3 regions of the Photobacterium nomapromontoriensis genome follow, and region 1 is predicted to be linked to each of the others. Evidence: predicted binding sites of a transcription regulator. Region 1 holds the regulator's gene; each other region holds the start of a gene.
What was found. Region 1 encodes PurR, which represses purine synthesis genes. Its sites were predicted from a motif close to TNANGNAAACGTTTNCNTNA; they were not measured.
Positions count from the first base shown of each region.

Region 2: a site for PurR is predicted at 3,329-3,348, ahead of purT (formate-dependent phosphoribosylglycinamide formyltransferase). Genes of this name have one in related genera too.
Region 3: a site for PurR is predicted at 1,435-1,454, ahead of glyA (serine hydroxymethyltransferase). Genes of this name have one in related genera too.

Region 1 covers NZ_JAKJSL010000017.1:31,597-36,630, reverse strand. Annotated here, with positions in the region: gene L4D12_RS03295 (TfoX/Sxy family DNA transformation protein) at 68-658, opposite strand; cyclic di-GMP riboswitch class I at 682-785, opposite strand; gene purR (HTH-type transcriptional repressor PurR) at 984-1,991, opposite strand; gene L4D12_RS03285 (hypothetical protein) at 2,534-2,929, shown strand; gene L4D12_RS03280 (hypothetical protein) at 3,068-3,274, shown strand; gene L4D12_RS03275 (hypothetical protein) at 3,345-3,950, opposite strand; gene torD (molecular chaperone TorD) at 4,155-4,808, opposite strand; gene torA (trimethylamine-N-oxide reductase TorA) at 4,973-5,034, opposite strand, start outside.
Region 2 covers NZ_JAKJSL010000018.1:8,926-13,959, reverse strand. Annotated here, with positions in the region: gene L4D12_RS04275 (lipoprotein) at 1-192, shown strand, start outside; gene L4D12_RS04270 (nitrous oxide-stimulated promoter family protein) at 180-575, opposite strand; gene L4D12_RS04265 (hypothetical protein) at 819-1,112, shown strand; gene L4D12_RS04260 (thiopurine S-methyltransferase) at 1,350-1,994, shown strand; gene purT (formate-dependent phosphoribosylglycinamide formyltransferase) at 2,095-3,270, opposite strand; gene L4D12_RS04250 (DMT family transporter) at 3,503-4,396, opposite strand; gene cdd (cytidine deaminase) at 4,526-5,034, opposite strand, start outside.
Region 3 covers NZ_JAKJSL010000025.1:39,893-44,926, forward strand. Annotated here, with positions in the region: gene glyA (serine hydroxymethyltransferase) at 54-1,304, opposite strand; gene L4D12_RS10170 (YitT family protein) at 1,750-2,364, shown strand; gene glnB (nitrogen regulatory protein P-II) at 2,534-2,872, opposite strand; gene L4D12_RS10180 (hypothetical protein) at 3,045-3,467, opposite strand; gene purL (phosphoribosylformylglycinamidine synthase) at 3,699-5,034, opposite strand, start outside.

The DNA of each region.
Region 1 (5,034 bases):
GTCAGTATGAAAATAAGCACACAAACGATTGCTTATTTTCACACTATCCATACTCATGTTGCTAGGATTAGCTAAGTTTAGCGAGAAGTTCTGAACGTCGCTCCTGAGGGATCACGGACCAATGTTGGCCACTTATCGCTCCTTCAAGTGCCCAGAGTAACTCAAGGCTTATTGTTCCTTGGTGGCTATTTTGCAGCGCTTTATAAGCATTGATCGAACCCGCTTCGAGTAATTCATTAACGGTCACAATACCCGCTTTTTTAAGCATGCGTTCATTGGCTAATCGTAAGTTAGGTAGATCTTTAATGCGATCGGGTTCGGCACTGACTTTAGTTTCTTTGTCTACTTGTGCGGCAGCGAGGGAGCGCTCGGCTTGCTCGATAATTTTTGTAGTATCTTGCCACCATTCTTCAGGAATAGCGTAGTGGCGAGTTACAACGGGAAAACCTCGTTTAGTATAAACATACGGTTCCAAGCCAGCTTGCTTGAATTCTTGTTCGTTGGTTGCATTGGCACGTAGATGAAGTTTGTTATTCACAACGAGGGCAAACATTGTTTCACCCGCGAATAAACCAAAACCACCAAACATTGAGCGAGATTTCATGTTACTGAAACAATTAAATAGGCGTAATGAATCTTTTAATACAGGTTTGTCCATGCTTTTTCTCGGTGAAAATATCCATCGGTGACCCCGCTACCATGAGTGACAGAATGATGACAAACTGAATACTTTTAGGTCGGAAGCTTTGCGTCTCTATCTTTCGACAGATTTGCCTTGTTCGTGATAAATCAAGAATATCCTAGTTAGAATATTTGAACCTGCTCCCATTTTTTAAAATGTGACATTGGTTCCATTAATTGCATTTGGTTTCTGCTAGGTAAGCATTTTTACTTCATATGTAATGCAAATTATCGGTGAAAATAGACACAAAAAAACGGAGGCATAGGCCTCCGTTTAAATTACTAAAATGACGTGATGCCACTCAGTTGTTTAAATTTCGCACGGATTGACGAACAACAAGTTCAGGAACCATTTCAAATACTTGAGTGGCATGATCCTTGTCTCTCATGCGATACATTAATATTTCTACGGCACTTTTACCTAACCGGCGTTTAGGCTGGTGGATGGTTGTAAGTGGCGGTGAGAAATACGGTGCTAAATCAATGTTGTCATAGCCAATGATGGATATGTCATCTGGTACATTAATACCTGCCAATTGGAAGGTACTGATTAACCCCATTGCCATGATGTCATTAAAGCAGAAGATAGCGGTTGGACGCTCTTCCATCGCGATGATTTGATTAGCGGCATTAACGGCAGATTCACATTCAAAATCGCCTTCTAAAATCCATGCTTCGTTGACGGGCAGGCCAGCTTCAGCCATGGCTTTATTAAAACCTTTTAAACGTTCGCGACAGGCTGTTTTTTCACGATGGCCAGTCAAACAACCAATGGCTTTGTGGCCGTGTTCGATAAAGAATTTAGTGGCAACATAGCCGCCTAATTCTGCATTGTCTTGGATTTTATCTGTATGCGGACTTTCAGGACCCCAATCCATGACAACCATAGGTAAATCTTTCTGGCGTTCAAGCAGCGCCAGTAATTCTTCATCAAGATCTGAGCACATCACCAGTAGGCCGTCAACGCGCTTTTCAGCAAGCATGCGTAGGTAATCACGTTGCTTGGTTAAGTTGCCTTCAGTGTTACACAAGATAAGTGTGTAGCCTTCACTGTAGCAGTACTCTTCAACGCCATGTACGACTTCTGCGAAGAACGGGTTGGTTGATTTGGTTACAAGCATCCCTATAGTACGCGTAGTGTTACATTTTAAGCTACGTGCAACCGCACTTGGCGCGTAGTTTAGCTCATCAACGGCGGCTAGCACTTTTTTCTGTGTTGCTTCTGCCACGAAGCGTGTTTTGTTAATCACGTGAGAGACGGTGGTTGTAGAGACACCAGCCATACGTGCAACATCTTTAATCGTTGCCATAATTATTCTTCTAATAATAAGAGGTCAGAGGACCTTAATAATCAAATTAGTTACCCAATAGAACAATGAACTGTTGGCTGCTTGTGGAAGTAGAGCACTGTTCTATTGGCTGTCGGTAACAGAAACAAAAAAGAGCCGCATTAACAAATGGCGGCTCTGCTACACCGATTCTACATGTGTTCTTATCGTACGCATACGTTTCATTGTGTAATCGCTTGCGATCACATTTTACTTAGTGTGGTCAAGAGTGCAATGTTTCTGAGTTGAATTAATGAGAATTATGCGCTGCTTGCATCACTATTCGATGGGGAGAGTATGAATCTGTATCAGAAATGCATAATTTAAAGAATTGTCGGTATGTCACCGTGTTTGAATTTTACTATTGGTCTATAGCATTTATCTGGCTGTTGTTGTTATAGGGGATCCTGGCAGACTCTGTCGGATTCGTTTGATCGTGATCATCGTCAGTTTTATCCATACTTGATGAAGCCCAAATACGTGTGATAATTAGGATTATCCAAGTTCTAAAAACGGACAGACGCATGTCAACGAATAACAAAGCGGGTGTACGATTTGCTTATATCGCAAGTTTTTTAACACCTTTTACCTTATTGATTTCAGGCATTATTGCCATTATTTACGCTGGCTATAAACTTAATAAAGGTACGGATGAGCTCTGCTACAGCCACTACTACACGATTATTCGATCATTTTTCCTATTCTTTACTTTTTTTGTCGTGTTAGGTGTAACAGCTGCCACAACCACTGGTATGGTCGCGGGTGCGGAGTACTGGGTGAACAGTGATGTGCTGGATTATGTGCTTGATGGGATCCCGGTAGTGGGTGTCATTATTGCGCTAATCGCTATCATCAGATGGTTTTTTCAACTTATCCGTGGGATGCGTTTGCTGAGCCAAAACAAAGCGATCGAGTTGTAATTGCTTGAGTTCTAGCAGAGGCTGATAGCCTGAAAGTAAAAGCAAAACCCGTTGCCAAGTGCAGCGGGTTTTTTATTTACGAAGAATGGATGCTCAGACTTATATACTTAAAGAGGCGCAATTGATGGAGTTATGCTAATGGTATCTAAGTCTCAATTACCTGCTCGTAAAGAGGATATCAATATTGTGCATGAAGACAGACAGGAGCAACCAATGAGCATGCATGAAGGTATTGCAATATGGTGTGACTGTTGTGTATGTGAAGCTGAACCTTATTGGGCAGATCACGCCGAAGAGCTGGGCGTCTCACTCAGTAATTATGAAGAAGGCAAAGAGCCCAAATAGGCTACTGAATGGCGATGATGACATCGCAGCCAGCTGCGATGTCATATTGCGGATAAACGAGAGGATAAGCTTATTTGCTGATTTGCTTCGTTTTTAGTAACTGAGCCAGCTCGGTTATGAGTGTTTCAGTTTTCGGGTCATACGCTTGCATTGCGGCTAGCGTATCATTTTGCAGTTGTGTCTGCATTGCGATGAGTTGTTTATCCGATAAAATCCGTTCACGCTGCTTCGCGAGCTCTTGTTTTGCTGCTGCAAATTCTTTTATCAGTGCATTGCGTTCTTTTTCACTGAGAGCTTGGTCTTGTACCTTGCTCTGGAGTTCATGGGCTTTGTTGACGAAGCTTTCGGGATTATAACCAACGTCAGTCGCTTTCTTTTTATAAGCCGCTTCAAAGGCTTTAGTTTGTGTCACAAGCTCAGGATGTGTTTGTAGCGCATGTTGGCGAATACTGGTGAGGTCACGTTGTATTGCATTGATGCGGTAAGCCGTTTGGTTATGAGCCGTGATACTCGCACTAGCCGCGCTAGTGGCAGGAGTACTGGTTGTTGTTGTGTTACTTGCCTGAACGTGTGGCGCCATCGTGACAACAGCTGCCATTAATAGCGGCAGTGAGAACTTAAATAGACGGTATGGTGCGTGTAGAAACTGAGCAATAGGGGATTGATTGACTTTCATATCAGAACCTTGTTAACGACCATGAATGGATGGCCACTGCGTTATTGGGTTACTTCACTGTATAAAATACGATGGAAGGTAATGTCAGTATTATGTCATGAATACTGGATAGTACCTGAATAGGCTTGTGTTAAAAAAGCCAGCAATCCTATGCTGGCAAAAAGAAGATAGTGCGGTTGACACGCTGGCTATTGCCAGTCGGATTTATTGTTCTTCACCGATGAGGTAAGCGGTATCAAGCTGGCAGAATGCAAGTAGCATCTCAGCAGCAGCAGCATAAAAACCAAATTTATCGTGTCGTTTTGCTTCTTTAGCAAATAGTGGTAGCCAGTTTAGCAACATGGTATTGATGAAGTTAAGCTGTGCCTGCATTAATTCTTCCGCTGCGGCTTCAGAAGATTGCTGGTTAGCCATGATAATCAGGTTGCCCATAAAATCCAATTCGATGGCTAAGTGGTCTGCTGGCTCATTGAATTCTTTTCGCTGTGCAATCGCATATTCATCCATCAGCTTATTCATATCTTGAGCGGGTTTATCGTTCATTAATCCACTTTTTCCTACATACATTGACGCGTAGGGTAGTGCACCAGATTTGGGGGTGCTTAAGAATAGGCCACAGAAGTCAGCGGCGAGTTCTAGCTGAGCATCGTCACGCTTATCGAGACGTTGTAGTGCATCACGGAACGTTTCAACTGATGCTTTGAGTTCTGCGGTCATGGCCAGTCCAGAAAGGAAGGTTGCCATTTCACCATTTTGGTACTGTTCAATATCCTGTTCGGTTAATTCACGGGCGAATAGCGAAGACATCCACCAGTAAATTTCTGCACGCTGCTCGTTGAAAGCAATAAACTCTTTCATGATTACTCCAAATCAAGACAATACGGTCAAAATAATAAGAGGGGACCGTAAAGAAAACATATTCAGATAGAATAGTTCTATAACTTATTCTATGTGAATAGATTTTTTTTGAAAAACGGTAAAGATTGAGTCAGAGGCCGAGGCCTCTGACTCGTAACACTAACTTACGCTAGATCCATTGCTGGGAATAGTGGGTTAATGTCGGTAACTTCTGTTGGGCCGTTAA
Region 2 (5,034 bases), on a different contig from region 1:
AATCAGGATACCGATCTGACCATTAATATGCATTACAGTCAGTCGCGACCGTTTGAAAAAATTGAAGGTGTGAGCGTGACGGGGCGAACAGGATCATCGGCAAAAGTTATTGATGGCAACACATTTGAGATAACTCTCGATGGTAACGTGAAGCCAGCCCGTATCCAGATAGTAGATTATTACCGTAACTGAGTCATTTTTCGCTTATGGCGATTTGATGCGTTAGCCTCTGGTTTAAGAGGAACCGCTTTTTTAGCCGAGAGCAGATGGCGAATAGCGAGAAGAGGGTGTCGAAATAGCATTTTGGGGCCAGCATAACGCATGATCTGCAATGAACGTTGTTTATAGTCGGCTTTATAACAGTGTATAGGACACTCTTTGCATGTGGGCTTGTTTTCGCCGTACGGACAGCGGTCGAGCCTAGTATGTGTGTATTCAAGAAAGTCTTGGCATTTTGTACAGAGTGCGTGCGTTTGGTGATGGTCTTGACAATAGATAGCGACCATCGCCTGAATGGTTTTGAATTCGGTGGCTAGGCAGCCAAGCAAAATAGGTTGTTGTTTATTTTTTGTCATAGGTTGCCGTCCTGATGTCAAAATCGGTCAAGTTACAGATTGGATATAGCAAAGATGCATTAATAATATATCTTTAGTGTAACTCAAAATCTATGAGATAAATCGTGATTTTTAGCGTAAATGTGCTATCTGATGTTACGAGAAAGAAAAAAACGCATAAATCTGCCAAGAATCCACGTGCATGGGTTGATTTCATTGGTGTTGAGCAGTAGTATCCGCTCCTCTTTTTTTATGGTGGTGTATATGAGCAGATTTGAGTGCCTAGAAAGAATCGTCGATGAATATCGCAAGAAAGTTCGCGACGCGGAGTTTAATAAACAGAATGACAGTGAAGTCGCTAAAGTGTTGGTTCTGCTTGTTGGAAACTCTATGTTCAGCTTGGCAGATGAATTTGCAGATTGGGTAAATCGTGGTGGTGATCGTAGCTACGGCGGTAAGTTTTTCGTATCTAAGCAGCTTATGACGTTGCTTGAGCCAGTGACTTTCCGCGGCGTAACTGTTCGCCGTGATTCGATTAAGCTATTTCGAATTTCTTAATTCCATAGCTAATGTCGTTTATTCAATGACTCTCATAAAGAAAAATTGAAAAACAAATTTTAACTGATCTTTGCTCTGCAATACTCAGTTTGCGAAAGAGGGTGCTTCGGCATCCTTTTTTGTCTCTGTATCCCTCTCGTTGTTTGTTTCCCCCGCGCGGAATACGCCGTTAGCCAATCCTGTTGAAGGCTGGGTATAATATCCCTCAGTCAGTCACAACAAGAAGAGATAACATAAATGGATGCAGAATTTTGGCATACCCGATGGGCGCAAAATCGCATTGGTTTTCATCTGGACGAAACCAACCCGATGTTGATCAAGTATTGGCCTGAACTTCATGCGTCACGTGATGATGTGATGTTAGTACCCATGTGTGGTAAATCGGTTGATTTAACATGGTTGGCACGAAAGCATGAAAAGGTTATTGGTATTGAGCTAAGCGATATCGCTGTCCGTGCTTTTTTTGCTGAACACTTCTATACCCCGATGGTAACTGTGCTGGGCAATGGCCAGACGCTGTATGAATTTGATGAAATCAGTCTCTACTGTGGTGACTACTTTACCACTCAGATCGAGCCTGTCGATGTGGTGTACGACCGCGCGGCGTTGATTGCAATGCCACAAGAGTTACGGCAAATGTATGCTGACAAGTTGTTGTCGATGCTGAAACCGGGTGGGCGCATTTTATTGGTGACATTAGACTATCCACAGCATGAATTGGATGGCCCTCCATTCTCGGTCGTGAAAGAGGAGGTGGAAGCCTTGTTTAATGGTTGTACGATCCGCCATTTGGCCCGTGATGATGCCGACGAAAGCCACCCTAGACGCCAGCGTGGGCTAACCCGCTTTGCTGAAGAAGCTTGGTTGATCACCGTTAAGTAGTCGCGATAATCGCAGCTACTAAATTTAGATAGTTACCAGAATGAGAAAAGGAGCCAAAGGCTCCTTTTTATTTTCGGTGATAGGTTAGTGTGGTATGAATCTAACACACAACCTTAATATCTGCGGCAGTAGCAACAGCATCTTCTACTGCAGACTCAATTGTATCACGGCGGGTAAGAGCAACACCTAGGCGGCGGGTGCCGTTGATTTCAGGTTTACCAAATAACCGAACTTGAGTATTGGGTCTCGCCAATGCCGCGGTAAGATTGTCAAAACGAATATCATTAGACACCCCTTGTGCAAGCACAACCGCTGATGCAGATGGGCCGAATTGGTTAATGCTATGGATTGGCAGGCCAAGGAATGCACGTACATGCAGCGCAAACTCAGAGAGCTCCTGAGAGATCAGAGTGACCATGCCAGTATCATGCGGGCGAGGGGAGACTTCACTGAACAGTACCTCATCACCTTTTACAAATAACTCAACGCCAAACAGGCCATAACCACCCAGAGCATTCACGACCTTTTCAGCCACGTCTTGAGCGGCTTTTAATGCGCGGTCAGACATCTGCTGCGGTTGCCATGACTCGCGGTAGTCTCCGTCTTCCTGACGATGGCCAATCGGCGCGCAGAAATGTACGCCATCCACGGCACGTACGGTAAGTAGCGTAATTTCGTAGTCAAAGTCCACGAAGCCTTCGACAATCACACGGCCAGCCCCTGCGCGTCCGCCTTCTTGTGCGTACTGCCATGCGCTTTCGATATCAGCTTGCGATTTGATCACGCTCTGTCCTTTACCGGATGAACTCATAATCGGCTTGACAACACACGGTGTGCCAATACGTTCGACAGAGGCAGCAAAGTCATCAAATTGGTCAGAAAATTCATAAGGAGATGTGCTGATTGCTAACGTTTCAGCCGCTAAGCGACGGATCCCTTCACGGTTCATCGTTAGCTTGGTTGCGTTTGCTGTTGGTACAACATGCAAGCCACTGGCTTCAAGTTCAACCAGCATATCGGTAGCAATCGCTTCAATTTCAGGTACGACGTAATTGGGTTTTTCTAATGTAATCACATCTTTTAACGCCGCGCCATCCAGCATGTCGATCACATGGCTACGGTGAGCAACATGCATTGCAGGGGCATCAGCGTAACGGTCAACCGCAATCACTTCTAAACCTAGTCGTTGGCATTCAATGGCCACTTCTTTGCCTAGCTCTCCAGCGCCAAGAAGTAGTACACGGGTTGCATTGGGACGAGTCGCAGATCCTAACATCGAAATTCCTTACTGGATGGGGAATGAAACTGCCGCAGATCATACAGTAATTCATTGAATGCGCAAACGTTTGCGTCGGTGTTTTTGGCTATTCAATTCAGTAATAACGACAAGACTAGGTACGTTGCGATGCTTGCACGATGATCGCGATCAGGCGGAGGGGGCAATTAAAAAAATCCCCGCAAATGCGGGGATTGAAGGATGTGCTCATAATGCAGGTGAGAGTACCGTGTTAAACGGTCTTCGCTTTTGATGCTTTGTTGTTTTCCCACTGAGTAATAAAGGCTACTGAGCCAATAATGATCGCGGCACCCAGCCATAATCGACCCGGTGGCACCCAACCAAAAATGCACCAACCGGCTAAGACATTTAATGGCAGCTTGGCGTGATCAAAGGGTTGCACGAAAGAAGCATCTGCCACGGCGTACGCCTTCGCAATAGCCCACTGCGCTAACGCCGTCAGTAAACCCGCCCCTGCGAGTAATAGCCAGGTAAATCCAGTATTTGGCATCGTGAAGTCAGGTAAAGCCAAGAATATGTTAAATGGTGTGATTAAAATTAGCAGGTAGACCACAATGGTGGTTGGCGAATCGTGTGCTGACATTTTTTTCACCATGAGCGAATAGCCAGCCCAGAAAAATGCAGCACCAACGGGTAGCAGTGTTGCCCAGCTAAAGTCTTCTCCCCATGGTTCAAGGATGATCATCGCACCCACAAACCCCGTTAGAGTAGCGACCCAGCGCGCGATACCGACCTTTTCCTTCAGGAAGAGGCCAGAGCCAATGGTTGCGAATAGCGGTGAGGTCATCAGCAATGCGATGCCTTGCCAAATAGGTACCGGATAAGCCAGTGCCCATAGCCAGAGTTGGATACCAATCACGGATAGAAATACACGAAAGCAGTGCATACCAAAATGATTGGTTTTAAGGGCAGCGCGCAAGCCTAACGTTCGTAACCATGGAAAAATGGCGATCAGAGCGATGAAATATTGGATCAGGGCGACGGTAGTCGAAGGCAGATGCATGAACATACTGACGTATTGCGCAATGCTGTTGACGATAGCAAAGGCAAGCCCCGCCGTGAGCATCCAGCTAGCCCCTTGGAGCGGGTGATGTTGGTGTGACATGAATATGTGATTTCTTAGGGTGAAAAACTCGAAAAATCATACTCCTGCTATGGCTGAGAGGATACTGATTTATAGCTGTTGCTGATCACAACTGTAAAAAAAACCGCCATTTTGGCGGTTTTTCAAGGATTATGCGGCAACATACGTCAATGGAATATCGGGATTTAATGCTTCCAATGTGGTTTGTGTATCGGCCAAATGGCTGATTGTACTGTTGGCTTGTTCAACCAATGCGGCTTCAACAATCTCACTCAGCGGGTAATCCGCCATGTTCATGTTAATCAATGCAACCTGCAGTGGCAGTAAGCTTGGATTAAATGCCGCGTTTTCAGCATACATACCAACAAAGGTACGACCGTCTTTTGCTTTCAGTGCAACACCGCTAAAATTTTTGGTGTATGGCGCATGGGCACGGTTAGCTGCTTCACAAGCTTGCTGTACCAGTTGCTCAGTCGCTTCTGTTGTAATGTTGTGGTTAACTGCAGTGAGTAATCCTTCATCGATATTCAGATCGGCCGGGCCAAAAGATTCTGGCAGGTATTCCTGGAGACTTTTCGCATCTCGGTTAGGCAGCTGTACAACCAATTCTTTAGCTGACGTCAGTTCGTTCATAAACTGGCGGCAGTGGCCGCATGGGC
Region 3 (5,034 bases), on a different contig from region 1:
TGCTGATGTCAAGCCCTTATATTGGTTATATAGTGATTAAGTCACGCTCGCGATCATGCGTAAACGGGTAGACGTTTACAAATTTCTACTACCTTCGCCTTCGTCGCTTCAATCACTTCAGGGTTATCGATATTATCCAGCACATCACACATCCAACCGGCAAGTTGCTTAGAATCTTCCGCGGTGAAACCACGACGTGTGATAGACGGCGTACCCACGCGGATACCAGACGTCACAAACGGACTACGAGGGTCATTGGGTACGCTATTCTTATTTACGGTAATGTTCGCTGCACCCAATGCCGCATCGGCTTCTTTACCTGTGATGCCCTTATCAATCAAGTCAACCAGGAACAGATGGTTTTCAGTGCTACCAGAGACGATGTTATAACCACGCTCCAGGAACTCACCGACCATCACTTTGGCGTTTTCTACAACGCGTGCCTGATATTCTTTAAACTCTGGCTCCATGGCTTCTTTGAATGCCACGGCTTTTGCGGCGATAACATGCATGAGCGGGCCACCTTGGCCTCCAGGGAAAACTGCAGAGTTCAATTTCTTATACAGGTCTTCACCTTCATTTGACAAGATCAAGCCACCACGAGGACCAGCCAGCGTCTTATGTGTCGTTGTGGTCACAACATGTGCATGAGGTAGAGGGGTAGGATACACTCCCGCAGCGATCAAGCCAGCAACGTGAGCCATATCGACAAATAAATATGCGCCAACTTTGTCCGCGATTTCGCGCATGCGCTTCCAGTCAACGACCTGTGAATAGGCAGAGAAACCGCCAATGATCATTTTTGGCTTGTGCTCAAGCGCCAATGCTTCCATTTCTTCGTAATCAATCTGACCGTTCTCATCAATACCGTAAGGAATGATGTTATACAGCTTACCAGAGAAGTTCACAGGTGAACCATGAGTCAAGTGACCACCATGTGCCAGGCTCATACCCAAAACCGTATCACCCGCATTGAGCAGGGCCATATAAACGGCATTATTCGCCTGTGAACCTGAGTGTGGCTGAACGTTGGCATATTCGGCACCAAATAGCTGGCACGCACGATCAATAGCTAGCTGTTCTGCCTTATCGACATATTCACACCCACCGTAATAACGCTTGCCCGGGTAGCCTTCCGCATATTTATTGGTAAGCTGAGAACCTTGTGCTTCCATTACGCGTGGACTGGTGTAGTTTTCAGAAGCAATCAACTCGATGTGCTCTTCCTGACGCGCAGTTTCTTCCTGAATAGCTGCAAATAGTTCAGCGTCATAATCGGCTATATTCATGTCGCGCTTTAGCATCTGTATCTCCTGACTCAGATTATTTTCAAACCTTTTTGCCATCGTCATGCTGTTCTATCGCAACGCTGACAAAGAGGGGGGTAAACACTTTTTTGGCACAAAACAAAAACCGCCAAGTGAGACGCCATGGGCGCGCAAACGTTTTCGTTGTGTCTGTGGATATCGTGCTATTTTACAGAAATTGATCTAAATCAGGTAGTACTAATGTTGATTTTTTACTGGTATTTATTTCAAGTTAGGGATGAATTGTTTTCATAATGTTCATTATTTCGTTACTGTTTTGTATTCTTAAATTTCATTTATGACCTGCCTGAAAGGCAAAAATATATTTTTACAACATCGTATAGAAAAATGTACACCTCATTTCAATCTCTTTTTACCTAGGTACTCATCATTTCAGTCATTGGCCATTATCATGCGCGCATTAACTATAAGGAGTGTTGTTTTGCGTGGTTACCATCATTCACTGAAAGAAAATATTATTGCGATCTTGACCGGTACATTCATTGTTTCTCAAGGCGTTTTCTTTCTTCAACAGGCCGATCTTCTGACTGGCGGCACCACAGGTCTCGCCCTGCTATTAAGTCATTTTGTCGATTTATCCTTTGGCCAGCTCTATTTCCTGATGAACACCCCTTTCTATCTGATGGCTTGGTTTCGAATGGGCAAAAGTTTTGCCATTACTAGCGTGATTTCCGGCGGACTGGTGTCGATCATCACCGACAATTTGCATCATGTTTTGGAGATCAGCCGACTTGACCCTCTCTATTGTGCGGCAATTGGTGGCCTACTGATGGGGTTAGGTATGCTGATCCTATTCCGTCATAAAACCAGCTTGGGAGGCTTCAATGTGTTGGTTTTATATCTGCAAGAGAAGTTTGGACTGTCAGCAGGCAAGCTGCAGATGGGGATCGACTTTTCCATCTTAGTGGCTTCGTTCTTTTTGGTCAGCCCGATGGTTTTACTGTATTCGGTGATCGGGGCATTTTTACTGAATCTGGTTCTGGCAATGAACCATAAACCGGGCCGTTACAGCGGTACGGCTGCGCAGAAGGCCTAGGTTCGAGGTTCGAGGTTCGAGGTTCGAGGTTCGAGAAATTAACAAGGCTTGCCCAAGTGGCAAGTCTTTTTTATGTCATTCTCGAAAAAGAGGGAGCGCGGAGTTTATAAGCATAAATGAGCACTCCCGATACCGTTATTGAGCGAAATAACGACGCAATCATTCAAATTTAAATCGCGTCTTCATCCTCTTCACCAGTCCGGATCCGTACAACCCGCTCTACGTCGAACATGAAGATCTTACCGTCACCGATCTTACCGGTTTGGGCAGTTTCGATGATGGTATCAACACATTGATCAGCCACTTCATCGGTCACAACAATTTCTAGCTTCACTTTTGGCAGAAAATCAACCATATACTCGGCACCGCGATAGAGCTCGGTATGACCTTTTTGGCGACCAAAGCCTTTTACTTCAGTGACGGTCATACCCGTGATCCCCACATCGGCGAGGGCTTCACGAACATCATCAAGCTTAAATGGCTTAATAATGGCTTCAATTTTTTTCATTCTCATCATCCTTTGCTGAGCAGAGTTTGGTTGAGACCGAAGTCACTGGTCGTCAACTGCCTGATTAATATTGCTGGCAGTATAACAAATGCACTGAGGGATGTTGACTGGCGGTTAGGATTTTTCGATGGTAATGGCTATAACCAAACAACCTCAAGATGCTCGTTTCTGCTCACTCGGAATCCTGTATCTTGACGTAGCTTGGGTATGAATCACTATCCATCATTTTCAATAACAATAAAACAGCAAAAAGCATCACTGCGCTGTTGAATGCGACAATAACAACCTGCCTGAATTCTGGGCTCACTAACTGAGGCAAATAAGGGATCAGGCTATAGCCAAAAAACATTGTGATGGCGGGAATAAAAAAATAGAGTGGTATAAACCCCCAGTAACGGCCACATAACAAGCCAATAATCGCACTGATCCCGGAGATCAGTACTAAGCTCGCAATAAAGCTGGGAACAATACCCACTTGTTGAAAACTAAAGATAGTGGCAAAAGTATCGGCATATCGGAGCAAGCAAATTACTACTAACGCTGCCAATAGCTTTGCAGCTTGCCCTAATCCATGGCGTTTGATATCCATCGTCATCTCTCTTCCTTGAAAGCGGTTTGGATTGGTTCCAGTCAAAATAATCGCACATAATATGTGGGGATAATAATGACGACAACCGATATTAAATAGTATTTATGGCTTTTTTGACCTCGCGCAGCGTAATAGTTCCCACGAATTTATGCCTTCAATACGATGACTCTGCACCGCTCATACAAAAAAACCGCTCAAAAGAGCGGTTTTTTATTCATCATATCGAGCAATGTTGAGCTAGCCAATATTAACACGTGCGTTACGGAACATTCGCATCCATGGGCTATTCTCACTCCAGTCATCTGGATGCCACGAGTTCGCGACAGTGCGGAATACTCGCTCAGGGTGTGGCATCATGATAGTCACGCGACCATCTTGTGTCGTCAGGCCGGTAATACCATTGGGTGAACCATTCGGGTTCGCCGGGTATCGCTGCGTCACATTACCATAGTTATCCAGATAGCGTAGTGCCACTGTGCCTGATTGTTCAATGGCAGCGAGGTGCTCACTGTTGCGCACTTCAACCCGTCCTTCACCATGAGAAACGGCAATCGGCATACGCGACCCCACCATGCCATTAAAGAACAGCGAATCACTTTGCTGAACTTCAACCAAGCTGAATCGAGCTTCAAAACGCTCTGATTCATTGCGCACAAAACGTGGCCATAATTCAGCACTAGGGATCAAATCACGTAGGTTAGACATCATCTGACAACCATTACAGACCCCAAGAGCAAACGTATTCTGACGAAGGAAGAAGCTTTCGAATTGATCGCGAGCGATATTATTAAACAGCACCGATTTAGCCCAGCCTTCGCCTGCGCCCAGTACGTCACCATACGAAAATCCGCCACACGCAACCAAGCCATTAAAACCATCCAATGTGACGTTGCCGGACAGAATATCACTCATGTGAACATCTTTGGCTTCAAAGCCGGCCCGATCAAAGGCTGCCGCCATTTCGACATGGGAATTGACGCCTTGCTCGCGCAAAATCGCCATTTGAGGCTTCGCCCCCATGTTAATGGACGGAGCAATAAACGGTGCCGCAACATCCTGATTAATGTCAAAGCTCAGCGTGGTACTCAATCCTGGATCGTTACTGTCTTTCTTGGCTTCAAATTCCTGCAGCGCACCAGTTGGATTATCTCGCATCGCCTGCATCTGATACGTTGTTTCTGCCCAGATAGTGCGCAGTTCTGTACGATTTTGTTCAAGGACACGATCGTTACCATTCCAGATCCGGACCACATCTTCGTCGACTACGGTACCAATTACATGACTACAGGCTTCCAGGCCGTTGCCCGCCAATACCGACAGCACTTCATCCAAGTGATCAGTACGTACCTGAATCACCGCTCCCAATTCTTCGTTGAACAAGGTCGCCAGCACATCAGTACATTCATCGTTGCTGGTGGTATTGATATCCACTTCGACACCGGTATGGCCAGCAAACGCCATTTCAGCGAGTGTGACATACAAACCACCGTCACCGCGGTCATGATAAGCCAGCAGTTTCTCATCACGAATCAGCGCCTGTACCGCATTGAAGAAGCCTTTTAGTAACTCAGGG